Regions from separate parts of the Alteromonas sp. CNT1-28 genome, predicted to be linked through region 3. Evidence: predicted binding sites of a transcription regulator. Region 3 holds the regulator's gene; each other region holds the start of a gene.
The links. Region 3 encodes FNR, which switches genes on or off when oxygen is low (the NO sensors DNR and NnrR bind a similar motif). Its sites were predicted from a motif close to TTGATCTAGATCAA; they were not measured.
Positions count from the first base shown of each region.

Region 1 (6,869 bases), on a different contig from region 3:
TTAGCGCGTCATCATCATCACCATCGGCTACAATGCTAGCAACGCTTTCACTAATGCCTAGCTCCTTTTTTACGCCGTTGAGTTTAGCTTCGTTTCGGCCTGCGACCGCCCACTTAACGTTGTCATCGCTGCCATACTGAGCCTGAAAATATTCAGCTACTAACTTACCCGTAAAACCTGTAGCACCGAAAATAACTACATCAAATTCCCGTTCGTTACTCATTGTTTTGTCCTGTTTTATCTCGTTTCGACACGTGTCATCAATATGCGTTACTCAATATACGCACAAGCACCCATATCTATCATTTTTTTCGGTAATATTTGTCTATTCACGAAATTAAATGGTGAGCATAAAAAAGCGTTAGCTTAATGATTCTACAAACTCAGCTAGCCGTGAAAGCCCTTCCTCCAAGCGTTCAATGCTAGTGGCGAAAGACAGTCTTACGTAATGGTTGGCATTGTGCTCACCAAAATCATTACCCGGCGTAAGCGCTACATGATGTTGCGAAAGTAGGGCATCACAAAATTCAATTGCACTTAGCCCTGTGTGCTTAATGTTGATGTAGGCGTAAAACGCACCGTCAGGCTTTGCATCTAAACCAAGCCCCATATTTTCAAGTGCACTTAAAACAAGGGAAGCACGCTTTTCCAGCGTATGGCGGTTTTGCTCGCATTGCGCTAATGCTTTTGGTGTAAAGCACGCAAGAGCGGCCTTTTGCGATAGGGTAGAGGGGCAAATAAACAAATTCTGCGCGAGTTTTTCAACGATGGGCGTCATCGCTTCAGGTACCACACACCAGCCAAGACGCCAGCCGGTCATGCCAAAATATTTGGAAAAACTGTTTATTACGACCACTGTTTCTTCAAGCTGTGCATTGGCAAGTACGGTTTGAAGTTTGGTATCACTGCCCAAGGTCGATTGGGAAGCGAATGTATCATTACGTACATCAAGATCAGCCGAAAGCGATAGATCCAAGTAAATTTCGTCAACAATTAAAAAGCCACCTTTGGATTTGCAGTACTCGCCAATTTTAGTCAACTCTTCTGCATCTATAACCGTACCAGTAGGATTGGCAGGTGTGGCAATAAGTACACCTTTCGTGTTGTGCTTCCAATTATCTGCAACACTTGCAGCGGTTAGCTGAAAGTTATCCTCACTGCGTGTTGGCACTAGTGTTACCTCTGCGCCAAATGCGTTTAAAAATCGTCGGTTACAGGGGTAAGACGGGTCTCCCAATATCACGTTGTCGCCTGGTTCAACTAAGGCAGCACTTGCTAAAAGTAAAGCGCCAGAAGCCCCAGCGGTCACTACCACTCTAGAAGGGCTTACCGCTACGCCATGTTTAACTTTATAAAAGCGTGCAATGGCTTCACGTAGTTCAGGCATGCCCAGCGCCGAGGTATAGGGAAAATCTGGGGCACTCAAGCTTTCTTTCATTGCCGCGAGTACTGCCGCGGGTGCGCCGAAATCAGGCTCGCCTAAATTAAGTCTTATAACATCTTTACCTTGCTGTTCTAGTGTCGTGGCTTTTTCGCCATAGGCCATAGCAAGAAACGGAGAGATCGCCGTAGCGCGAGAGGCAAACTTCAAAATAAAACCCTTATTAGTAAGTGCCAATTCAAACTGTACCGCAATTAGTGATCACTCTTGGTCATGATTCAAGGGAATTCTTCGAGAAGTACAATTAACTCGCTGACTTACTTCATAGCTAACTATTTAAACGAACAAACTTTTCGGCCAGCTCGTCTAGTGACTCTCTATTGTTCGGGTCGGGCTTAACCACATCGATAGGGCATACCGCTACGCAAGTAGGGGCATCGTAATGCCCCACGCATTCTGTACAGCGTAACGGGTCTATTTCATACACTTTATTACCCATGCTTATAGCGGCATTAGGGCATTCGGGTTCGCACATGTCGCAGTTAATGCAGCTATCAAGAATAAGCAGTGCCATGCATTATGCCTCGCTCGCGTTTTCGGGTGTTACTGCACTAGGAGCTTTTCGAAACGGATTGCGGGTATCAACGCCTTCATCTAAATTTCGCAGCAGTAGGGCAAAGTTTAGAGACACATCGCTGGGTATCGGTATTCTTACTTGGTGTCCTGAACCCTTAGCATCCGTAATAGAATGGTTTCTCTTATCCAGCATCTCATTTAGAGTAAAGGTAATGTTGCCGCTTGGCGTCATCAACTCAAGCGAGTCACCTACACAGAATTTGTTTTTAACGTTTATAATTGCATAGCCAGACTCTTCACAACGATCAATCACTTCACCAACAAATTGCTGTTTATCGCTGACTGAGTGGCCATACTCATAGTTCTGATACGCGTGGTGCGCATGGCGACGCAAGAAACCCTCGGTATAACCTCGATGAGCTAAAGTTTCCAAGCTTCCCATTAATGTACTATCAAAAGGCTTTCCTGCTACCGCGTCGTCAATTGCTTTTCTATAGACTTGAGCGGTTCGGGCACAGTAGTAATGTGATTTAGTGCGGCCTTCTATTTTTAAACTATGCACGCCCATTTGGGTTAACCTGCCAACATGTTGCACGGCACGCAAATCTTTAGAATTCATAATATAGGTGCCATGTTCGTCTTCAAAAGCTGGCATCAGTTCTCCAGGCTTTTCCTTTTCTTCTAACATAAACACTTTGGGGCTTGGCGTGCCTTCACCAAGGGTAGGAATTACCACTTGAGGTGCTGTAACTGCCTTATTAATCTCACTGGTTAGAACGATGTCGCCAGTTTCGTTTTCCTCGCCTGCCTTAACATCGTAAGACCATCGACAAGCATTGGTACAAGTGCCCTGATTCGGATCGCGTTTATTCATATATCCAGACAATAAGCAGCGCCCCGAATACGCCATACAAAGCGCGCCATGCACAAACACTTCCAACTCCATGTCTGGAACATGCTCGCGAATAGTTTCAATTTCTTCCAAAGAGAGCTCTCGGGACAAAATAACGCGCTCTATGCCTTGTTTCTGCCAAAACTTCACCGTGGCGTAGTTCACCGCATTAGCCTGTACACTTAAATGAATAGGCATTTCAGGGAAGGCGTCGCGCACCATCATAATAAGCCCTGGGTCTGACATAATTAACGCATTGGGCTTCATAGCAATTACTGGTGAAATATCTTTAAGGTAGGTATCTAGCTTACTGTTGTGCGGAGCAATGTTGCTTACTACATAGAACTTTTTACCTAAAGCATGTGCTTCTTCTATGCCTATCGCTAAGTTCTCAAGGCTGAATTCGTTGTTTCTTACGCGAAGCGAGTAGCGTGGCTGCCCAGCATAAACAGCATCAGCGCCATAGGCGAAAGCGTAGCGCATGTTGCGTAAGCTACCCGCAGGTGCAAGCAACTCTGGCGCGATTAACGTTTGGTTTGGCAATGTTGAAACTGAGTCTTCACGTAGGTTAGAAGAGCTGCGATTAGGTGATAATTTTGAAGTCATAGATAAAAACCGCTACTAGACGCTTTAAACAAGGCGGCGGATTTTATAAGCCGTAAAATACCTCTACAACTCAAACAAAGCTTGGTGTTGACCAAGATCAAATAATTTGTTGTCGCTCATGTTTTTGAATGTTTAAACGGCAATTGAGCAGGGGCAATGCCAGCTGTTTTCTTCCATATAGTTGCGTTTTTAGTGCATTACCTTCGGTAGGAAAAACCAAGCCTGTTCACAGCTAAATAACATGCAAAAAGAGCGCATATAAACGATGAACTGCCATGGGCAAAAGCCACCACATAGGGTAGGCTAGAAATTCACAATAATAAGGACTAACTGCATGCTGCAATTGAACATTTTTCACAAAGCGGCGCGACATGTAAAAGCATCGGGTAAATCGGCCATTGCGATTACGGTATTATTTGTCGTGTCTACGTCTTCCGCATTGGCTGCGCTGCCAAGCATTGGTGAATTCACCAGCAATATGACCAAAAAAGATGGTTTAATTCCTGTTTACTATGACGATGAAAGTGACAAAGTTTACTTGGCGGTGCCAACAGACCACGCCGAATACCTGTTTCAAAGTAGCTTGCCGTACGGTGTAGGGTCTAACGACATTGGCCTTGATCGCGGCCAGCTAGGCAATACGCGTTTAGTAAGCTTTGAAAAATTTGGAAACAAGGTTTTATTAAAGCAGCACAACACCAAATACCGAGCAGCCCATGGCAGCGACGCTGAGAAACAGAGCATTGATGAAGCCTTTGCTGATTCGGTTATCGCAGGTTTTACGCTGGTAGCCAAAAACGACAGCGCCAGTCTAATAGATTACACACCGTTCTTATTAAGCGATATCCATGGCATTGGCAATCGCTTAGCGGGAACTAACCAAGGCAGTTTTAGCGTAGATAACATGCGAAGCGGCGTGTATTTACCTAAAACCAAAGGCTTTGAAAAGAATACTGAATTAGAGGCTTTAGTCACCTTTGCAGGTAAGAAGCCAGGCGAATACGTGCAGCAAGTTACGCCCGACCCAGAAAGCTTGTCGGTGCACTTGCATCATTCGTTTGTGGCTCTGCCTGACGACAATTACACGCCCAGAGAGTACCACCCGTACTCGGGCTACTGGAAATTCAGTTACTTTGATTATTCAACGCCTATCAGCGAGCCTACTGAACAGCGTTTTATTACCCGCCATCGTTTAAACAAGAAAACCCCGCATGCTGCAATGAGCGAAGCAGTCGAGCCTATTGTGTATTACCTAGATCCTGGTATTCCAGAACCTGTAATGACCGCGCTTAAAGAAGGGGCGAGCTGGTGGAATCAAGCCTATGAAGCCGCAGGCTACAAAGATGCGTTTCAGGTGAAAGTATTGCCCGAAGGTGCCGACCCAATGGACGTGCGCTATAACGTAATCAACTGGGTACATCGCGCAACGCGCGGTTGGTCTTATGGTTCGTCGGTTGTCGACCCGCGCACTGGTGAAATTATTAAAGGTCACGTTACGCTCGGCTCATTGCGTGTAAGACAAGATTATTTAATTGCCCTTGGCCTAACCAGTCCTTTTAAGGACGGGAGCACCGACACCACTGCACAGCAAGAAATGGCTTTAGACCGCATTAGGCAACTTTCAGCCCACGAAGTAGGGCACACATTGGGTATAGCCCACAACTTTGCGGCAAGTGAAAATAACCGTGCGTCGGTAATGGATTATCCTCACCCCCAAATTAGTATTAAAAACGGCAAAATTAGCTTGGAAGGCGCGTATGATAAAGGCATAGGCGCGTGGGATATTCACGCCGTAGCGTATGGCTATCAAGATTTTGCCAGCGACGTAGAGGCAACCGAAGCCTTGGCAAAAATTATCGTAAAAGGCCGTAATGAGGGTTTAAGTTTTAAGTCAGACCCCGATACCCGCAGTAGTCGCCATGCATCGGCAAACGGCCATATGTGGGAAAACGGTAGCAATCCGCTAGATGCTTTCGATGAAATTTCACAAGTACGCGAACTGGCGTTAGCCAATTTAGGTTTAGACACCTTAAGCCCAAACAGCAGTTTATCTTCGCTTGAGAATGCTTTGGTGCCAATTTACTTGCTTCACCGCTACCAGCTAGAAGCCGTAGCAAAGCAAGTCGGCGGTTTAGTCTATGAATACGAGCGCAAAGGTGACTATACCCAGGCGCAGGGTCAGCAGTTTGTAGCACCCGCGGTGCAGCAGCGCGCAATGCAGCAATTAATTACGGCCACTATCGCTGATTACCTGACGATACCTGAATCGGTACTCGCCCTTATTCCACCGACAGCGTATGGCGACGATATTACTCGCGAGCACTTTAAGGGCAAAATGGGGTTAATGTTAGACCCTGTTTCTGCGGCCGCTTCTGCATCTAACTTTGCGTTTGAATTACTATTGCACCCAGAGCGCTTAAACCGCTTGGAGTGGCAGACAAGAAGCACTAATGACAGACGCAAAAAAGTAGGCGTTTCTATGCTGGTGAAGCAAATACTTAACGTTCACTGGTATAAAAATAAGTCACAAAGCCCATTAGCAAAACGCTTACAGTTAGTGGCGTTAAATGCAGTGATGAAAGCAGTAACTAACGATAAGTTGGCGCCTGAAGTAAGAATGGAAGCCGAACTTGCTCTGCTTGAATTTAGCGAATGGTTAGACGACAAAGCAGACGACAATCAGTATGAAATACTGAAAGAACAGTTCGATAATTATTGGGCTAGTAAGGCATGGCCAAGTACCTTTGAAGTAGAGCCGCTACCGCCAGGTTCGCCGATTTAAGGAAGTTGATAATTAATGTTAGGGACAACGCAATTAGAGCAAAATCATAGCCCGAGTAACAAGCAAGTGCCGCAAAGAACCTTTGCGGCCTTGGTCACATCCTTACTCGCTGTACTAATTCTGATATTAGTTCCATTAGTGGAAAGTCTGCATGGTGGTGTGCTGTGGGGCTTAAACTACCATTCCCCCAAGTTTATGTCACAGGTCGGCGACGCGTTAGCCTTAGTTAAGCTTATAGCGCTTTGCGCAGGTGTGTACCTGCTTTTCACGCAGCACGGTAGATTGAGATATCTTGTTAAAAGTAAATGGTTATCTGTTGTTTTGAGCTGTATTTTAGCAATAGTGGCTTTCATTCAGATTGCGATAGGTCTATTAGGTGTACTGATTGATGCAACACTAGGATCCAACCGAGACTACTTTCATAAAGAATTTGAAATAGGAAATAACACTATTTACGTGTTTACCGCAGACCCAGGTGCCATGGGTACGGCCTACCATTATTTCTATTTAAAATGCCCACTTCCTTTAAACCGCTATGAACTAACATTTATTGAAAAAACAAATTGGGTATGGGAGCTAGAGCTTAAAGCTTCTGATAATGGTTTTGACGTATTTAATCAGCGTGGTGGGTT
Region 1 covers NZ_JAKREZ010000018.1:64,937-71,805, reverse strand. Annotated here, with positions in the region: gene MHN02_RS12840 (saccharopine dehydrogenase NADP-binding domain-containing protein) at 1-223, opposite strand, end outside; gene MHN02_RS12835 (aminotransferase class I/II-fold pyridoxal phosphate-dependent enzyme) at 362-1,591, opposite strand; gene MHN02_RS12830 (YfhL family 4Fe-4S dicluster ferredoxin) at 1,710-1,955, opposite strand; gene yegQ (tRNA 5-hydroxyuridine modification protein YegQ) at 1,959-3,455, opposite strand; gene MHN02_RS12820 (zinc-dependent metalloprotease) at 3,790-6,237, shown strand; gene MHN02_RS12815 (hypothetical protein) at 6,253-6,869, shown strand, end outside.
Region 1: the regulator FNR is predicted to act here: its motif matches at 3,543-3,556, upstream of yegQ (tRNA 5-hydroxyuridine modification protein YegQ).

Region 2 (6,869 bases), on a different contig from region 3:
CAATCTGCAAAGCTTTTATGACGGATATGGGCCTTGAGACCACCAGCCTAGGTGTACAAGTATTTGGTGGTCACGGCTTTATTCGTGAATGGGGTATGGAACAACTTATGCGCGACGTGCGCATTGCTATGTTATATGAAGGCACCAACGGTATTCAGGCGCTAGACCTCATTGGTCGTAAGCTTACCCGAGATGGCGGTCAAATGATGGAAGCGACCTATAATGCGTTTAACGCTTTGGTCAGCGACATTCAAGACAGTGAGGCGAAGGGTCTGGCTCAAGGAATTCTTGATGACTGGCGTGCATCTTCAGCCGATTGCTTAGGTATGGATGCCACCACCGCTGCAGCTGCTGCTTGTGATTACTTGGCATACAGTGCCTATTCCTTGATTGGTGTACTATGGTACAGCATGGCCGACAAAGCGCAGGCATCAGGCAATGCGGTACTTGCAGCGTCTAAGATGAAGACACGTGACTTCTATATGGAACGTATCTTAGTACGTCGCGATGCGCACAAAGCCGCTTATAAAGCTGGCCCTGAAAGCACCCTTGCAATATCAGGTAATGAGTTTGATTATCTGTAATTAGCGCATGCTTTACGCCCATAACATATGGGCTTAAAAACTAAAAAAGGTCACATATAGTGACCTTTTTTAGTTTATTAGTTATCGCGCGGTACTAGTTGTTTGCCGCTACCTGTGTCGAAAACGTGTCTGCAAACCAATCATTCAACATGGCTTTTTCGTAGGTTAACGACTCGGTCCTATTGCGGCGGATTGTCGATTCCATAAAGTCCATGTCTTTGAGTTTTACATCTTCGCCGCTTAAAATGACTTGTCCTTCGGCATTGGTCAAAGAATAACTAAACGCCATTCTTGGAATATCGATGCGCTTAATGATACGAACGTCACTCCCACCACCTGTGCCAAACCCGACGAACTGACTAGGCCATACTTGCCCCGCTAAGTCCACATTAGTCACGGTCATAGACAGCACTTGAGATTCAGGTAAATCACTAGCTAACTCAACAATGTGCTGTTCCAGATCTTCTAATGTTCGTTCGCGAAACCGTTTGCGTGACTCATTAGTTGGCTTAACATCGCTATATGTTTCAGGTTCTTCCCAAGTAATCTTTACTTCTGCCGCCTGGGTGGGAGCGAAAACAGCAAGAAGTCCAACCGCAGTGGCACAACCTAAATAAGAAAAAGTACGTAATTTATTCACTTTTATGCTCCTAAATTCAGTCGTTTAAACTATGAGTTAGCAAGACATTTAGAGAAAGCTTAGCATGCAGCAATTGTCGGCTTTTATATCAGCTTAATATTTAACCAACCTTGTTAAAATTGGCTAGTCTCGCTTTGCTACTTGCATAACTGACGACTGTTTAATGATTAGGCATAGTTGAACGCGTTTAGTTCCCGTAAAGTTGGGGTTTATATCGTCCTTTTCACAATAGGTGTGATAAAAACGTTTAACGCTGGCGCTATCAGCGGTGATTTGCTGAACATATGTTTGCTGGTAAGGCTTTAAGGGACTCAGCTGGATATTAATTTTATCTTGTAAACTACGCAGTTCCTCTCGCTCCGGTAAGGTGGCAATTGAAATTAGCCATTCAGAAAGCGAGTTCTGGATATCTTCAAAGAGATACTGAACAAAAGGAGACCGCAGCACAATTACCAAAACAATAATTTCAGCAGCGATGATAAAGAACCTTAACATGACTTCTCAGCTAACTTTGACAGACGTTTACTACAAATAGTGCCAATTTTTTAGCACCTTTCTCACTATGTGCTCAACTACACTTTGCCAATTTACATTTTCACAATGCTCACTGTACACGATTCAAACGGTAATTGACCACATTATTATCGACGATAATAGGGTCATATCGGTTTACCTGTAAATACAGCAAACTATACTCATGTATAGTAGGTAAAGCCTAATCGTCGATGTTGGGCATCAAATGGCATTTGGCCGTTAGATTAATCCTCATTATTCACTTAGCTGTATTTAACTATTTACAAAGTTACATAGACTGAGGAAATCAAAACAAAAAACGACTTACGTTCTGAAGTTTCAGTATTGACTGAAACTTTAAAAAGATACACCATACGCCGCATTATTGATCTACATTAAATATGACGTTTTGAACGCAGTTATACTGCACAGGCAGTTCGTTACGTCACATAAGGTTAAGCTATGAATGAACAAATACCGGTAAAGACCGTTACACCGGTAAAAGTACATAAACCCAAAGGTGGACCTGAGGGTAAACGCCACGACTCTCGTAGCCGTATTTATGTGCGGGCTGTACAAGGCCCTCTGGAGACGTTTAGACGCATGTTTGGCCTTTTCTTTTTGGGCCTCTTTGCCATCATTCCATGGATTCAGTACAACGGGCATCAAGCCGTGCTACTCGATATTGGTGAGCAGCGATTTACTATATTCTCACTAACCTTATGGCCTCAAGATCTCACTTTGTTGGCCTACATTTTTATTGTTTCCGCCTTTGCGCTGTTCTTCGTCACCACTTTCGCTGGTCGAGTGTGGTGTGGATTTATGTGTCCTCAAACAACGTGGGTATACATTTATACGTGGTTCGAAGAGAAATTCGAAGGCCCGCGCAACAAGCGTATAGCGCTAGATGCACGCAAGATGGATGCAGATAAATTTTTGCGTAAAACAGCTAAGCACACCGCTTGGGTATTGGTAGCACTGTTAACGGCTTTAACCTTCGTTGGCTACTTTACGCCAATTGATGAACTGTTTATCGATTTTGTAACATTTAACACCAGCTTCTGGGCAGGTTTATCGGTTATTTTCTTTGCCGTATGTACGTACGGAAACGCTGGCTACATGCGCGAAATCATGTGCACGCACATTTGCCCGTACGCGCGTTTTCAGTCTGCCATGTTCGACAAAGACACGTTTACTGTATCGTACGATGCAAAGCGTGGAGAGCAACGCGGCCCGCGACCACGCAAACTTAGTCACGAGCAAGTAAAAGAAAAAGGGTTAGGCGACTGTATAGACTGCAACCTGTGTGTTCAGGTATGCCCAACCGGTATCGACATTCGAAATGGCTTACAATACGAATGCATCAACTGCGGCGCCTGTGTTGATGCCTGTAACGGTGTTATGGATAAAATGGGTTATCCTAAAGGCCTGATAAGCTTTACCTCTGAAGAAGAACTAGCTGGCGGTAAGACTCATATTTTACGTCCAAAGTTAATTGGTTACTTTGTAGTTTTAGTGGTGATGATAGGCTTGCTGTTTGCCAATATTTGGATGCGCAGCCCCACCGAAGTTGACATTATCCGCGACAGAAACTCGCTATACCGCGAAACGAACGAAGGGCTAATTGAGAACGTTTATACAATAAAAGTACTTAACAAAACTCAACAAACCCAAACCTACTCTATTGCTGTAAAAGGTTTGCCTGACTACAAGTACATTGGTGAGCAAACTGTAACAGTTGAAGGCGGTGCGGTGTATAGCACGCCAATTTCAGTTGCAACTGACGCCTATAATCTGGAAGATACGGTTACCGATATTTTTATCAGTGTAACCACCACTATTGATGGGGAAACGGTTACTGTTGATGAGCCAACCAAGTTCCTTTATCGATGACAGATTTTTCATTCTCTGGGCTTAGCCCAGACACCATATTAGATGCCCTGGAAAGTCAGGGCATTTTTCTTCAAAGCGGTTTGCTAGCACTAAATAGTTATGAAAACCGCGTCTATCAGTTTTTGGCTGAAGACGGTCAGCGCTATGTAGCAAAATTCTATCGCCCAGGTCGATGGACCGACGCTCAAATTCTTGAAGAACACGCGTTTGCTGCAGAGTTAACCGAAAACGAAATTCCATTGGCTGCGCCCATTTCTCTCAATGGCAGCACGCTGCATCATCACACCGTGGCGGAAACTGACTATCGATTTGCGTTATTTCCTTCGGTGGGCGGTAGACAATTCGAAAATGACAACCTTGATCAACTCGAATGGATGGGACGTTTCATTGGCCGTATTCACCGCGTGGCTCATGCTAAAGGGTTTGCACATCGTCCCTCGATTGATATTGAAAGTTACCTCGATGAACCGAAGCAGGTGCTTACGCAAAGCACACTGCTGCCAGAGCATCTAAAGACTGCATTTTTTGCCATACTTAACCCCGTTATTGATGCCACGAAAAAAGCGTATAAGCCAACATCAAGTATTCGGCTTCACGGTGACTGCCACCCAGGCAATATACTGTGGCGCGATGGCCCTACCTTCGTTGATTTAGATGATTGCCGCATGGGCCCTGCTATCCAAGATTTGTGGATGATGCTAAGCGGCGACCGCCAACAACAACTATTGCAGCTCGATACTTTGGTTGAAGCATACGAGGAGTTTCACCCGTTTGACACTGCACAATTGCCACTTATTGAGCCCCTCCGCGCTATGCGAATGGTGCATTACATGGCATGGCTTTCACGACGCTGGGAAGACCCTGCTTTTCCGCGGGCATTTCCTTGGTTTGCTGAAGACAAATACTGGGAAGGCCAAATACTTGCTCTGAAAGAACAGCTATCGGCCCTTCAAGAGCCTCCATTGAAATTAGGATATTGAGCCAGCCCCTTTACTGCTGAAAAAACGCTTTTTCGATGACCGTTACCGATAATCTTATGGCGGTTACGAAAAAGCGTAAGGTATAAGAAACCGTATTCGCTATCACTTTTTAACTTAGATATAATCGACAGTGTGTAGGTGCTCTTGTCTAGCTCCGTATTATACCAGTCCGCATAGATAATTACCCACTCAGCGAGAGTTAAAATGTTCGCATTTTAAACTCGCCCTTCGGGAAGGTCTGGCAAGCTTCCTAGCTGCATTCTGGGAATTTGAAAGGGAACAGCCATTCCTGCATTCCCACGCTTTGCTATGAAGCTTGCCAGCGCCTTCTGAGTGGGCAATGATCTATGCGGATTGGTATTAACTACGGCGACAAGGGTTAAACGGGAAATCAGTGAAAAACTGATGCTGCCCCCGCAACGGTAAACTCAACGCGTTGTCGTTTTCTTTTCATACGCCACTGTCTTTTATGCGTTACGTATTAAACGCCATTAGATGGGAAGGCAAAAGAGCTATTACATTTGTAGTAATGGTGAGTAAGCCCGGATACCGGCCTGTACTTCATGGTGTCGTTTGCTTGCTCACATCCATAATTAAGCAAAAACGCGCACTTTCCCTAATCATGTGCTCGGGTGGAGCGCATCAAAGACAACATAAAAACCATGCGTACACATTTTACTAAAGCAGCCCTTAGCGCTGCAGTTATTTCGTGCTTAAGCACACCTGCCTTTGCTCAAACTTCTGACCAAGATATTGAAACCTTAACAGTAACAGGCACGCGTTTGCCTATTTCGTTAACCAAACTTCCTGGTTCAGTATCGGTGCTAACTGAAAGCGACATTAAAGCTTCGGGCGCACTTCAACTTACCGATCTAATTCGCGGCCTACCTGGCGTTAGCTTGTCTCAGTCAGGCAGTCCTGGTGGCTTAACAGAGCTGCGCGTGCGCGGCGGTGAAACCAACCATCTACTTGTTTTAATTGACGGCGTTGTTGCCAACGACGTAGGCCAAGGAAGCCTGGTTGACCTTGCTCACTTAACTAGCGCAAACGTGGTGCGCATAGAACTTCTTCGAGGCCCGCAGAGCGCAAGATGGGGCAGCGGCGCTATCGGTGGTGTATTGAGCATTACTACGAAATCAGGCCAGTTTGCCGATAATGCGTCACACGTAGACTTCTCTGCTGGCGTTGGCACACAAGGTACGTTGCAGGGCAGCATGAACGCGCGCTCGCAAAGCGATAACGTAGGTATTTCTGCATACGCCAGCTACATACGTACCGACGGTGACAACGTATCTCGTGTTGGTAACGAAGATGATGGCTACGACAACATGACCGCTGGCATTAATATTAATTATGCCGCAACGTCGGAGCATACGTTAATAGCTAACCTTCGCACGGTTCAGTACGAGAACGATTACGACGGCACTGATTTTGTGACGACAGGCCTTCCTGCTGACTCAGATAACGTGACGGATGGTTCACAAATTAGCGCGAAATTGAGATGGGAATTTGCTCCGGAAAATACAGGTTATCGCTCAGCGCTAAGTGCGCATTATCGCAAAGACGATAACGATAACACCGAGTCAGGTGCAGACACTGGCGGTACCACTGGTGAGCGCATAGAGTTAAACTGGACAGGTTTCTATACCATGGATAACTGGGATTTTGCTGGCGGTGTTGAATACCTACAGCGCCTTTTTACCCAGCGCGGCCCAATTGCATTTGGCGATCCGAACCAGAAGCAGCACGACAATACTTCTAGCGTATTTGCCGAGACAAATGGCCAGCTAACCGAGTCGCTAACCGCAACACTAAGCGCACGATTCGACAACAACAGTGAGTTCGACAATGCCGTAAGTTATCGCGGCGGCCTCACATGGCAACTTAACGATTACTACGCTGTTTTTACCAGCTATGGTAAAGCTGTTAAAACACCCACCTTCACCGAGCGCTTTGGCTACTTCCCTGCAAGCTTCATCGGCAACCCAAACTTAGAACCTGAAACCAGTGAAGAATGGGAAATAGGCGTTAAGGCAAACTGGAAATCACTGTCTGCACAAATCAGCGCATACACTACCGACCTTGAAGATGAAATCAATGGCTTCGTATTTGTGTCAGATTTGGGGGCATATAGTGCCGATAATATCGACGGTGAAAGCTCGCGAGAAGGTATTGATCTAGAACTTAACTGGGACAGTGGCTATGGTGATTTTACCGCAGCGTATAGTTATCTAGATGCGGAACAAACCGATAATGGTA
Region 2 covers NZ_JAKREZ010000006.1:125,867-132,735, reverse strand. Annotated here, with positions in the region: gene MHN02_RS05345 (acyl-CoA dehydrogenase family protein) at 1-584, shown strand, start outside; gene MHN02_RS05340 (DUF3016 domain-containing protein) at 679-1,224, opposite strand; gene MHN02_RS05335 (hypothetical protein) at 1,348-1,719, opposite strand; gene ccoG (cytochrome c oxidase accessory protein CcoG) at 2,200-3,630, shown strand; gene MHN02_RS05325 (serine/threonine protein kinase) at 3,627-4,610, shown strand; cobalamin riboswitch at 4,949-5,183, shown strand; gene MHN02_RS05320 (TonB-dependent receptor) at 5,273-6,869, shown strand, end outside.
Region 2: the regulator FNR is predicted to act here: its motif matches at 2,123-2,136, upstream of ccoG (cytochrome c oxidase accessory protein CcoG).

Region 3 (6,869 bases):
TGAGTACAGCCGTTTCTATAGCCATGTTAAAAAGCTGGATAATGAAGATACCCAAGCTCTTCAGTTTGCATTCGGGTTTGTTCGTGTTGGCGAAGGGCGTTTATGTAAAGTTAACGGAGCGTCTATCGTAACCGATAAGAAAACAATGCCTTTAGAAGTGAGTGATGAAGGACGATTCACGGTGCCTACCGAAAAGGCCTTGAAACTTGCCAACGCACTGGTTCGCATCGATTTAAACGAACGCGCGAACGTGTGTGATATGTCGGTACAACTTGAAACCAAACCAGAATATCTTAAGCAGTATTACACAAAAGACGACCTTACGTTTTTGTATGGTCAGTACGAAGCTTTCTTTAATGAAATGGGAAGCTTTTTGTCTTTCATGATGCCTTCGGTAAAGGGCTTGATGATTCAGTTTGATGACAAGAATTTAGATTTCATTACACCACAAGGTGTGCAAATCAATAACGGCGTATTGCATCTAGAACAAGATTGGATCAACGACGCAAAAGGCTTAACACTGCCTCATGCGCCGCTACGTGTTACCGCTATGGCTTCAAGCTAAATGCATATTTGGGATTAGGTAAGAAGCTGATACCTTATTTGCTCTGCTAAACGCGCGATGGTCTCTTCGCCCTTCGCGCACAGCTCTTCGGCTCTGTGGAATTCCATAATACCCACGTCGGTAAGTTGAGGCTCAATAAGAATGTCAGGCGGATCGCCAGCCAAGCGTGAACGTGTGACGCGAGCTTGAAGTATTTCAAGTGAACTACTCATTACGCTCATAATTCCCGGCGGGTTGCGCTTATTCACTTTTGCGGGCACTTCGGTAAACTCTTCTTCCACTTTTTCAATCACATCAGAAGCAATGCCTTCTTCAGTTTTTACATTGCCAGCCGAGACGCTGTCTTTTTCGTCTTTTTTCTCTAGGGCTTTTTCTTCCTTGTTGTCAGGGGAGAACCATTGGCGTAGTACGTTTTGACTCTTTGTAAAAAAGTCCTCAGTTTTGCGCTGGTTTTCTTCATGATCTTGTCTCAACTTTTCAAGACGAAGTGGTCGGAAATCGGCGTTAAGGTTAACCGCGATTACAAAATCGGCCCCTAATTGGCGACATAAGTTCACCGGTACAGGGTTTACAACGGCACCGTCTACCAACCAACGATCACCGTGTGCTACGGGCGCAAAAAGTGCGGGAATAGCGCAGGATGCTTGAATGGTGTCTCCAATAGGACCAGAGTTAAACACCACTTCACGGCCTGTATAAAGGTCGGTAGCCACAGCCGCAAACGGCTTAAGCATGTCTTCATAAGTCGATTCACAAAACTCGCTTGCTAGTTTGTCGAAAACCTTCTGTCCGCTTGCAATACCGCCGCGTCTAAGTCCTACGCCCATAAGAGCAAGTACCTGCCAGTCGCTGAGGGAACAGGCCCACTCTTTCAATCCTTCCAGCTTGCCACTTGCGTAGGCAGCACCAACATAGGCACCAATAGAGCATCCCGCAACAACGTCAATTTTTACGCCGAGTTTTTCTAATGCTTCAATTATGCCAATGTGAGTCCAGCCCCTTGCGGCACCGGCACCTAGCGCAAGTCCAATTTTCATTTACTTAGGTTCCATAATGTTTATTACTTCAATAGCATTATCTTCATCACTGAAGTCCGTACTATTTTCTGTAGTGAAAGAAGGTTCATCGAACCCGATATCACCGTCTTCTACCGGGCCTTCTTGTGTAGCAATAGCTTTAAAATCATAAAGGTTGCTGTCGATTAAGTGTGAAGGCGCTACGTTTTGAAGCGCACGGAACATCGACTCTATACGACCTGGGAAGCGACGGTTCCAGTCTTGAAGCATAGCCTTTATGTTTTGGCGCTGTAGGTTTTCTTGTGAGCCACAAAGGTTACACGGAATAATCGGAAATTCAGCGGCCTGAGAATATTTCTCGATGTCTTTTTCTGTGCAGTACGCCAATGGACGAATAACGATGTGTTCACCGTTGTCGCTGACCAGCTTTGGCGGCATAGACTTAAGCTTGCCACCATGAAACATATTGAGGAAAAACGTTTCTAGCATGTCGTCGCGGTGATGACCTAATGCAATTTTAGTCGCACCTAACTCTTTTGCCGTGCGGTACAAAATACCACGGCGCAAGCGAGAACAGAGAGAGCATGTTGTCTTTCCCTCTGGAATTTTGTCTTTAACAATAGAGTAGGTGTCTTCTTCTACAATTTTGTAGTCAACGCCAATGCTTTCTAGATATTCAGGCAAGATATGTTCGGGGAAACCAGGCTGCTTTTGGTCAAGATTAACCGCAACGATATCAAAATGAATAGGCGCAATCTTCTTTAAAAACAATAAAATATCTAGCATGGTGTAGCTGTCTTTACCGCCAGATAAACACACCATTACTTTGTCGTTGTTTTCAATCATACCGAAATCGCCAATGGCTTTACCCACATTGCGGCGAAGTCGTTTCTGAAGTTTGTTGAAGTTGTACTTTTGCTTACTTTGCGCAGCATTTAATGGCGACGCGTCAGCACTGTTTGTGCCTAAACTCATAATTAACTAGCTTGGTTTGTGATAAAGCCACCATTATACATTAAAGCGGCTTTTCGAGACCATGCTTGTGAAGTTAAATTTGTTGGTGACATACCGTGTTGGCCGCTAAGTAACGGAAAACACGGGCTATGCGGTACTGATGAAAAGATTACACCGACAACGGCGACACAAATCCATCTGGCTTAATAGCAAGCACATCGCAATTGAGTTCGTCGATCACGTGTTCTGCAGTGTTACCAATTAGGGCCGCTGAAATGCCCACACGGCCAACGGTACCAATAACAACCAGCTCTGCATCCAGTGTTTTTGCCACTAGCGGGATGACCTTTTCCGGAAGGCCTTCTCTTACTACGCATTTGTTCTCAGGAATACCGTACTTTAACGCGTGACTACGCATTTCTTTTAAATGATGATTTTTTACCGCGTCGTGATAGGTATCGGGGTCGAACTCAGGCACTTCTATGGCGATATTAAGTGGTGTAGAAGGGTAACTGTTGACCAAATTTACGCTCCCTTTCAATAAAGAGGCGTAGTCGTTAGCAATGAGGGTGAGCTTATCGTTAAGTGCGGCGTGCTCATCGTCTTCACTGCCTACGTTTACTGCAGCAATAATCTCTCCTCCTTCTGGCCAGTCGTGCTCTTTAACGAGCAATACTGGCCGAGGGCATTTACGCATTAAATGCCAGTCGGTGGGGGTGAAAATAACAGAAGCAAGATCGTCGTGCTTTTTGGTTGCCTTTACCACTAAATCTATCTGATTGTTTAGGGTGTAGTAAATAATCGACTCATACGCACGATTATTCCATTCTACAACGATATCAGTTTCAGTGAATCCTTGTTCTCTTAAGTGGGTGGCAAGCCATTTTGCATGCTCCTTTGTAACTGCATCGCGCATTGACTCGCGCTCATCCGGGCTAAGCATGGTCGTCATATCATAAGATAAGTCGTATACCACCATCATGGCGGTAACTGAAGCGCCTGTTTTTGAAGCGAGTTCATAAGCACGGCTCAGTGCAGGTTGGTTATCGCGCTCGGCATCTACCACGGCCAGAATTCGTTTACACTCAATCATAACGTCCCCCTAACTACGAAACTTAGTAGCGGCTGTCGAAATCGAAGCTTTCTAATACTAACTATAAACGACATTGGGAAAAACGTAAGTTGTTTTAGATCAAGAATTTTACGAGGCGACCATGAGTGAACGTACCTAATTGAATATGGAGCAACCGGCGTGGCGCTGAAAGGGTAGATAGGTGGCTAACACAGGTTACAAAAAAGCGCGCTTAGTGCGCGCCTTATTTAACACTTAAAAAGGACTAACCGCAGACAACGCTAGGGCCGTTAAGCGCCGCTAGTTTGGTGTTTAGCCTATCGAAATCCAAAATAGTAATAAGCTTGCCGTCTACCTTTATGATGTTGTCTTTTTGAAAACGGCTTAACAGACGGCTAATCGTTTCAATCGTTAATCCTAAATAGTTTCCAATTTCGTTGCGCGTCATGGTTAAGTGGAATTCTCTATGGGAAAAGCCACGCTCTTCAAAGCGTTGCGACAGGTGTGAGATGAAATACAGTAAGCGCTCTTCTGCAGTTCGCTTGTTTAAAAGCATGATCATGTCGTGATCTTGTTTTATTTCAGCGCTCATGAAGCTCATGATCTGGTGGCGTAGCTTTGGAAATTGCACTGACATTTCGTCGAGGGTCTCGTAGGGAAGCTCACACACCATGGCAGTTTCTAACGCAGAAGTATAGCTTTGGTGTTTATTCTCTCTTAGTGCATCGAAACCGATAATATCACCAGGAAAGTGGAAGCCGGTAATCTGTTCTTCACCTTCGGTATTAGTCACAAATGATTTGAATGAACCGGTTCTCACTGCAAATAGAGAACGGAATTTATCACCAGTTTGAATCAGCGTGTCACCTTTATGAAGCGGCTTCTTGCGTTCAATAATATCGTCAAGAGACTCGATTTCTGTTTTGTTTAACGCCACCGGTAAACACAGGTGACTGAAACTACAGTTTTGACAGTGAATAGAAAATTGGCTTCCTTTGCTCATAATGCACGCTCTCTAAAAGAATACCCGACAATAATACACCCATTTTTAAACGATTGCGCCATGAATAAGATAAGCTGCATATATTGCCATTATTACTGCAATAATTTGTCTAAAATGGTTATGTTGAAAACTTTGAACAATATATTGGCTACCAGCGCTTGCGGCGAGCAAGGTGGGTAATGTACCCAAACCGAAGAAGAACATAATAGCAGCGCCTTCTAGCGCGTTACCCGCCGCGAGAGACCAGGTAAGTGTGGAATACACCAAACCGCAAGGAAGCCAACCCCAAATAAAACCATAAGGCAACGCACTTAAAGGGGTCTTAAATGGCAAAAAGCGTTTTGAAAGCGGCTGGACTTTGGAAAATAGGCCTTTACCCGCATTTTCCAGCACCGTTAAGACAGTCCACCACTTACCCAAATAACACGCCAGTAGAAGCAACATGATTCCGCTAAGTAGGGAAAGGGCATAGTTGGCAAGAGGTATATAATCTGCTGCAATTTTTCCAAGTGCCCCGGTTATTGCTCCGGCGATGGTGTAGCTCACTATACGTCCCATGTTATAGGCAAGGGTATAGGGTAGTGCTGAAGCGCCTTTAGGCGATACCATCCTTAGCGCAGCGACAATTCCACCGCACATTCCCACACAGTGAACTCCGCCGGCTAAGCCGATAAGAAAGGCAGAGAAGTAGTTAATCCCTTCCATGTGGCGCTTGGCTTTTGTCTACTTTACTGTCTTGAAGTTGTTTGCGTTGCTCAGCTAGCTTTTTTTCTTCTGGCGGAAGATCATCGTCAAACAGTATGCTATACCCTTGGCGATCCAAATCTTCAAATTGATTGGTTTTCACCGCCCAAAAGAATATCACGATAGCGACGGCAACAATGATGATGGCGATTGGAATTAATACGTAAATAATACTCATGCTATTTGCTCAAAAGTCGCGTTGAGTTTGTGACCACAATGATACTGCTTAACGACATACCAACAACAGCCATCCACGGTGAAAGTAGGCCTGATACGGCGAAAGGTAAGATCAAAACGTTGTAACCTACCGACCAGCCAATATTTTGCCTTATTTTTTGCTTCACTTGGTGCGCAGTTCGAATAAGTTCTGGTACAGAAAGCAGCTGATCGCCAAGCAGTATCACGTCGGCGGCAGTTTTAGCCACGTCTGTGGCATTACCCACTGCAATTGCCACATCAGCGCTGGCAAGAACTGGAGCGTCGTTAATACCGTCACCCATCATCATTACTTTTGCCCCCGATTGCTGCATAGCCTGTACAGCATCGTACTTCTGCTCTGGTGTGAGCCCACCTTTAGCTGTTGATATTGGCAAGGAAGCGGTAAGAGCGTCCACGTTTTGTTGTGTATCGCCACTTAATACTGCAAGGGTGTGACTTTTTGCCAGAATATTCAAGGTTTCTTGGGTATCCTCTCGCAACGTGTCGCTTACCTCAAACGCCGCCATAATACGGCCCTTCACGGTGAGAAAGACATTAGCTGACGGATAATCCTTAAGAAGCTTTTGTTGTGATTCGTGGACACAAAATTGGGCAGAGCCCATTGAAAACAAGGTGTCGTTAATTTCACCGCTAATGCCGCCTCCTAGCGTCACGGTAAAATTAACCACATTGTGGACAGTTTGTCTGCTGGAGGCATTATTGTGGCTAAAGGCTTTTGCAATTGGGTGTTCAGAGCGCGACTCTAGAGCACGGGCAATTGAAAGTGCACTGTCACTGTCTACACCGTCAGCATACCAGGCATTTGAAAGGGTAAATTTGCCTTGTGTAAGCGTACCAGTTTTATCCAGTGCGATGGTGTCGATATCAGTGATTTGTTCGAGCGCATCGGCGCGTTTAAGCAAAATACCTTGCTTGTTTAACTTCGCCATAGCGCAGGTTAACGCTGATGGTGTAGCCAACCCTAATGCGCAAGGGCAGGTTGCTACCAATACTGATATGGTGATCCAAAAAGCTTCGTCGCTCCCCTGATATGCCCAAAAGCCATAAGTTAAGGCAGAAATCAGTAAGACAGCTGTCACAAAATATCGAGAAAAGTTATCAGCTATTTGCGCCGCTTTAGGCTTATTCGCCATAGCACTTGCTTGCAGCCTTACAATTTGATTTACCAGCGCATTTTTGAGAGTTTGTGTCACTTTAATGGTCAGGCTGCCGTCTTGACATACAGTACCACCATATACGGTGCTATTGTTTGACTTGCGCACCGGGTTAAATTCACCGGTAAGCATAGATTCGTCA
Region 3 covers NZ_JAKREZ010000040.1:10,785-17,653, reverse strand. Annotated here, with positions in the region: gene MHN02_RS18785 (DUF2987 domain-containing protein) at 1-565, shown strand, start outside; gene MHN02_RS18780 (patatin-like phospholipase family protein) at 580-1,602, opposite strand; gene ttcA (tRNA 2-thiocytidine(32) synthetase TtcA) at 1,603-2,556, opposite strand; gene uspE (universal stress protein UspE) at 2,705-3,628, opposite strand; gene fnr (fumarate/nitrate reduction transcriptional regulator Fnr) at 3,873-4,610, opposite strand; gene MHN02_RS18760 (sulfite exporter TauE/SafE family protein) at 4,656-5,315, opposite strand; gene ccoS (cbb3-type cytochrome oxidase assembly protein CcoS) at 5,302-5,532, opposite strand; gene MHN02_RS18750 (heavy metal translocating P-type ATPase) at 5,534-6,869, opposite strand, start outside.